2 regions of the Paracholeplasma manati genome follow, and region 2 is predicted to be linked to the other one. Evidence: a T-box and tRNA genes for the amino acid it is inferred to sense, from the RefSeq annotation. Region 2 holds a T-box; the other holds one or more tRNA genes.
The links. The T-box of region 2 lies ahead of trpS (tryptophan--tRNA ligase). A T-box ahead of a tRNA ligase gene usually reads a tRNA of that ligase, here a tRNA-Trp.

Region 1 (3,424 bases), on a different contig from region 2:
AAATGACCACTATAACATTGAAACCACCTTGGTCAATGGCCAGGTTGTTTTTGGAGGATAAAATGAATATTCACATCTATAAAAATAAAAAAGAACTCGATCAAGCGGTCGCGGATATACTCATTGAGCATGTACGACAAAACCCAACGATTACTTTGGGACTCGCTACCGGTTCAACCCCAATTGGGGTATATGATTTACTCATCAAAGACCATCAAATGAACCAAACCGATTATTCGAGAGTCACTACCGTCAATTTAGATGAATATGTTAAGATTGGTAAAAACCATCCAGAATCCTACTTCTCGTTTATGAAGAAAAATCTATTTGATCATATCAACATTCAAATGGATCAAGTACATTTACCTGACGGTGAAACCGATGATTTAGACCAAGCTTGTGAGGCTTACAATCTTGTTTTAAGTCAGCACATCCCAGATATTCAAATCCTTGGGATAGGTGGAAATGGACACATCGGCTTTAATGAACCAGGTACACCGTTTGACATGAAAACGCATATTGTAAAATTGGCTGAGAAGACCAGAAAAGACAATGCACGTTTTTTTGAGAGCTTAGATGACGTCCCAAAAGAAGCCATCACGATGGGCATTCAAAACATCATGGATGCGAGGAAAATCATCTTAATGGCGAGTGGCGCGAATAAAGCGGAAGCCGTTAAACAAATGTTGTCAGGCCCAATTACCGAACAACTACCGGCTTCGGTATTACAAAACCACCCGAATGTTGAAGTATATATCGACAAAGAAGCGGCGAAGCTTATTATTTAAATAATAAAGATGCGAAAATCTCGCATCTCTTTTTTTTATATTGTAATCCAAAAACGTTTGATGACCGTTCCATCTAGTTCAACGTTTGGTGTATCTTCGACACCGCCACAAGCCAAAATGGCTTTCATCGAGGCGATATTGTCGGCGTTACAGGTGACAAGGGCTCGTTCAACCCCTTTTTGTTTTAAAATATCTAGTGCCATAGTTAACTGTAGTTTCGCATACCCCTTGTTTCGATAATTGGGTCTGATGGAATAACCTATGTGGCCACCAAACTTCAATAAATACGCATTGAGTTCATGTCTGATATTGACCATCCCAACCACTTGTTGGTTGTCTTCATCCCACAAAAAGTATTGTGAACCTTCGACATATTTGGAGTCTTTGGGAATCAACGCTTTGACTGCGTAGGATTCGATGTGTTTTAGCCAATCTTCATAACGTTCATAATCCTCAATGGATCCACAACCATGACAAGAGTCGTTATTTTGAATCATGTCTTGGATATACGCTTTTAAAACGGCTTCATGTTCTAAAGTTGGTTTAATCAGTTTCATATAGATACCTCTTACTTATAGGCAATTATACGTCAATTTAGAAAAAAAAGATACGCATTTTTGCGTATCTGTGTTGTAAAAGTGGCAGGGACAACAGGATTCGAACCCGTACTAACGGTTTTGGAGACCGCTGTGCTACCGTTGACACCATATCCCTATTAAGTTGAACGTGCATTACTAATATAACACACGTTCAATTATTCTTCAACTGTTATTTTTCGGATGCATTATTTTCCTGTTCATCGACCGCTTGAATCTCTTCAATCGCTTTGATATTTAGATTCTCACGAACAACAGGTTCTTTAGAATTGATCACACTGTGTGTAGTATAACGACGTTTTCTAAAGAAGAGTAGATACGTTAATAACCCAACAATAACGATGAAAATCGTGATGTTTCTCCAAAGGATGAATTGGAATTCTTTAAAGAAGTCGTGGACTGTCCCTTTGGTGTATCCTAAGGCCAACATTTGTGCTTCGGTATTGTTTTCAGCTAGTGCTAAAATATCCATATCGGTTGCGGCTAATAATAAGGTATCTGGATAATCATACAGGATGGTTTCAACCGTTTCAGTTTCATCATTGGTGGTTACTTCTTCGGTTTTGATCAGTTGTAAATCTATAATATCGATATAGTTTTCTTGTTCAGCCAATAACTTTTTAAGATTTAAAGAAGATGCATGCCAATACTTAGATTGTGTATCTTGAAATAAGACATCGACTGTTTCATCACCAGTCAATGTTAATCGAATAAAATAGTTTTCGGGTAATTCAAGCCCTGCTTTGTTTTCAATTTGAATACGAATGTGGTTTTCAGTGGTGTTTGAACCTACGAAAGCCCACAATCTAAAATCATAATCACCATCGATGTCTTCATCGATTAGATAGTTGTTGTCGTAATACCCGTAGATGCTTTTAAAGAAAGTATCTGATTCGGCTTCAATCGCTTGGTTACCATATTTTAATAAATAGCTCGCGGTCATGTCAACGTAAGAAAATAAAAATACGTTCAATCCTGCAACCATGACCAACAGGCCAAAAATAAATCGTCCTAAAAATTTCATTGTGTCACCTCTTGTGCACTTTCCATCATATCAAATAATCTTTAGATTAACCAATGTTTTTTGTGCTGTGTTAATTTTTCTATATTTTTCTCTTTACAAGAAAAAATTTTCATGTATAATAATATTTGCGCATAGATGGCGGTTGTGGCGAAGCGGTTAACGCACCGGATTGTGGCTCCGGCATTGGAGGGTTCAACTCCCTTCAGCCGCCCCATGCATGTTTTATGTGAATTTAATAGATAGGGCTATAGCCAAGCGGTAAGGCAACGGACTTTGACTCCGTCATCGTTGGTTCAAATCCAGCTAGCCCTGCCATCTAAATAAAAACCAACTTTACCTCAAAAGTTGTTTTTTTTTATTTTCAATTGAATGTTCAATTTTTAAGCCCTGCTTACCATTGAATAGATTGAATAAATTTCCTAAAATAATCTTTAAAAGCCTTGTTATCTTTGGTATAATACTTTCATGAGGTGATATCTATGGCATTCGTTTCTAAATACTTAAAACTCGTTGGTGCATTGACTTTGATTGGCTATTTCATTGGAATTTTCTTCCTGTTTTCGATGATATTCAGTACAAACGATGGTGGAGAAATTGGTGGACTCATATTTCAATTATTCTTTTACATCATTTTCGGTCCAGCCGTTGGTATCGCATTGATGTCGATTGGTTACCTCATTGATCGTCAAGAGGAAGATGAAAAAGCGGAGGCTTATAAAGCCGCTAGTTTATCATTTAAGGAAAGACCGAATCGGGTATTTTCAACTACAGCCCCATGGACTTGTAAGTGTGGCAAAGAAAATAAAGCCACCCATAAAGTCTGTCTTGAATGTGGTTTACCAAGAACACATGACAACTCTTAACGGAGTTGTTTTTTTAATATTCGATATCATTTACTAAAAAAAGTCTTTGTATGTCATCGATTTTAAGCATTTGCATTGTTTCATATAAAGTCTCTGCGTTCATATCAGGTTGATATAATTCATCATATAACTCTTCCCAGTCAATTGTTAAAA
Region 2 (3,424 bases):
GTTCTTATCAAATTTATTGGCTGCTTTCGAGATGACTAACCCAACGAATAACCCATAAAATACCGAGCCAAAGACTTCAATGAATGGTTTTGAGAACATCAACCAAGCGGGTTGATTGACCCCTTGTGGCACCAAGATTTGTGCGATCGAAATGAAGAATCCGAACACGACAATGCCGTAGATATCATCGAGCGCTGTGATCGGTAAAATCGCTTTGGTGACTGGACCATAAGCACGATACTGACGGATGACCATGAGGGTTGCAGCAGGTGCTGTCGCGGCTGACATCGATGCGAGGATTAACCCGAAAGCAATGTTGCGGTTGGCGAATGGCAAGTAACTTGAAACAATATCGACAGGTTTTGGTAAAAATAACATGGCTAGGAAAACAACGGTGACTGCGCCAATAACTTCAGTTGTGGTTAAGATGATGACCGAACGGCCCATCTTTTTAATCGCTTTAATCGCGAATTCACTACCAATCGAAAAGGCAATGAATGCCAAAGCAATCTCACCAATAAACTCTAGGCTATTGTTTTCTTCTATCGTTAGAAATCCAGGGTATCCCTTAAAGATTAGACCCATGCTTGGTCCTAATAGTAGACCCAAGACCAAGTACCCCGAAACGTTAGGCAATTTAAATTTACGCGCGATTAGTGCGCCAATGAATCCCACCAATAAAACAATGGAAATCTTAAAAATCAGTGTGTAAACATCCATCTTTTGTCCTCCTTTAAAAACAAAAAAAACGCATAAATAACTTATACGCTTAATCACTCCTATGAGGTTAGCTGACGGATTCAGGACATTAAGTATCCTTAGGTATCTAAATGATGCCATTCACCCCTAGATGGATGGGTCCCCCACTCTGTGGATTCGGAGATATCAACAAGTTGAATTATACTATTTAAAAAAAGATTGTCAATCGATAAATGGTGTAAAGCGATATCATTTGATTAAGTCCCCCTATAAACACGTAAAATCTTTTGACAAACCTATGTTTTTATCATAAAATAGGCATATACGATGACGTAGAATAGTAATTTATCGATGCCTTAAAAAGCGAGAAGGGATAGTGAAAGCCTTCGAAGGATACATAAATGAATGGGCCTACAGAGTATGAGCAGGTCTGCTATATAGACATTCGAGGGCTATGGGTTTCCATAGAACTAAGGTGGTACCGCGACATTGTCGTCCTTAGATGTTATTCTAAGGGCGTTTTATTTTTATAAGGAGGCATTATCATGCGTTTAGTATCAGGCATTCAACCATCAGGCTTAATCACATTAGGCAATTATTTAGGGGCGATTAAACAATTCATCGCTTTACAAGAAGAATTACAGGACACCGAATTCTTTATTTTTATCGCGGACTTACACGCGATTACTGTCCCACAAGACAAAACCCAACTCAGAAAAAACATTCGAAGCTTGGCGGCGTTGTATTTGGCTTGTGGTTTAAACCCTGAAAAGGTGCATCTCTTTGTCCAATCGGAAGTGGTTGAACATTCGATGTTAGGCTACATCATGGAATCCACAGTATATGTCCCTGAACTTGAAAGAATGACCCAATACAAAGATAAGAAACAAAAACAAATGGAAGGCATTCGCTCTAACTTGTTAACCTACCCAGCATTGATGGCTGCCGATATATTATTATATGACGCAGATATCGTACCTGTCGGTGAAGACCAAAAACAACACCTTGAACTCACGAGAAATCTCGCTGAACGTTTCAACAGTCAACATGGCGAAACCTTTGTCGTACCAAAACCATTTACCCCTAAAGTCGGCGGTAAAATCATGAGTTTACAAGAACCAACCAAGAAAATGAGTAAGTCCGATGAGAATCAAAAAGCCATCATTTATATTTTAGATGACATCAACGCGATCAAGAATAAAATCAAATCCGCCGTCACAGATTCTGATACAAAAGTCAAATACGATGTCAAACACAAACCAGGCATTTCAAACTTACTCACCATCTATTCATTGATCAGTGATGTATCGATTTCTGAGTTAGAACACAAATACGCAGAATCCAACTACGCGGTGTTCAAATCCGACTTGGCTGAAGCGCTCGCTTTGTATTTAAAACCGATTCAAGAAAAATACCACGCACTCCTCGCTTCAAAAGAACTAGACGATATCTTAGACCAAGGTAGAGACGCAGCGAGAGCGGTGGCTTACAAAAAGATTCAAAAAGTATATAAACGCATTGGTTTAGGCCGCATTAAATAGAGAAAACAGGGACATCAAAGTTCCCTGTTTTTTTCTGCAATCCTTAATATTTGTTCTAAATAAGTTTTAGATAAGATTGGATATCGATACCCTAATTTTAGTAGTGCTTGATTGGTTATGTCACTCTGAATCGAACGTTTTTTGGGCTGTAATGCTTGATATTTCGACAACGCATCAAAATCATATCGAGATGGGTGAACCACATGCCCAATGAAAAGATTGGTTGACATCACTTTTAAAATTGCTTGTGCAGCGATATCGACTGGGGTAATGTCAAAATCCACACCGAATAAATGAGAATTTTGGTGTTCAATCAAATTGGATAATCCCTTCATAAAAGCATTATCACCAATAAGTTGAGGTTTCATGGTCAGCATGCTTGGGGTTAGATTACCCACGCGAATCACTTTGTATTGTAGATTTGGGATACCGCACAAACCCAATTCTGCTTTGGCTTTAGAGGTTAAGTAAGGGTTGCTGAAGGTCGTTCGAAGTCGTTTTCGATCTTCGTGAAATACACGTTCATATGCACCAATGCCTAGGGTGGAAATATGAACTAAAGGGATTTTTAAGGCACTGGCTTGATACCCTAAAGACAAGACAAAATTCACATTGATTTCATCGAAATCGGATGGATTTCCTTGATATTTGGTATACCCACTCGCATTGATTACCACTTGAACAGTAAGTTCACCTAGTGGTGTATCAAAGGGTAAGATTTTGATACGACTTAAATCTAATGGTCGATTAAAATAATAAGCATAGGTGTGCTCAAGGACCTCTTTTGTAACCCTTAAAGGACAGATGATTTGGCTTTGTGTTTCCTTTATTAATACATCCAATAAATGAATGCCTAGGAATCCATTCGCTCCGTATAAACCAATTGTAGATGTCAAATCAATTTGTGGTGATTGTTTTGGTAATTTTAAGTAGTGGTGCTCTACAGAGCGTTTTCTTGTGTTGTTTAACAATATCTGGATTGGCTTGGACGCCATCTCGCCTAACGATAATTCATACCCATACTGATCTAGAATGGATAGAATTTGAATGACCGATAATGAATCAGCACCATAATTGGCGATGGTATCTTCTAAATAAAACGCATTTTGATTTAAGACAACCGATAACGCATGATGGATGGCTTTTTCTTTTAAACTCATGGGCTTGAATCGCGTTTGTTTGAG

Region 1: it encodes a tRNA-Trp, which carries the amino acid that the T-box ahead of trpS (tryptophan--tRNA ligase) is inferred to sense. The anticodon was not compared.

Annotation. Positions count from the first base shown of each region.
Region 1 is NZ_JAOVQM010000005.1:81,890-85,313, forward strand. It holds gene nagA (N-acetylglucosamine-6-phosphate deacetylase) at 1-61, shown strand, start outside; gene nagB (glucosamine-6-phosphate deaminase) at 63-788, shown strand; gene N7548_RS06725 (GNAT family N-acetyltransferase) at 824-1,345, opposite strand; tRNA gene N7548_RS06730 (tRNA-Trp) at 1,428-1,502, opposite strand; gene N7548_RS06735 (hypothetical protein) at 1,557-2,408, opposite strand; tRNA gene N7548_RS06740 (tRNA-His) at 2,547-2,622, shown strand; tRNA gene N7548_RS06745 (tRNA-Gln) at 2,650-2,723, shown strand; gene N7548_RS06750 (hypothetical protein) at 2,888-3,271, shown strand; gene N7548_RS06755 (hypothetical protein) at 3,285-3,424, opposite strand, start outside.
Region 2 is NZ_JAOVQM010000012.1:1,420-4,843, reverse strand. It holds gene N7548_RS08485 (cation:proton antiporter) at 1-720, opposite strand, end outside; cyclic di-AMP (ydaO/yuaA leader) riboswitch at 762-892, opposite strand; T-box leader at 1,018-1,202, shown strand; gene trpS (tryptophan--tRNA ligase) at 1,242-2,240, shown strand; partial or broken gene N7548_RS08475 (AMP-binding protein) at 2,255-3,424, opposite strand, start outside.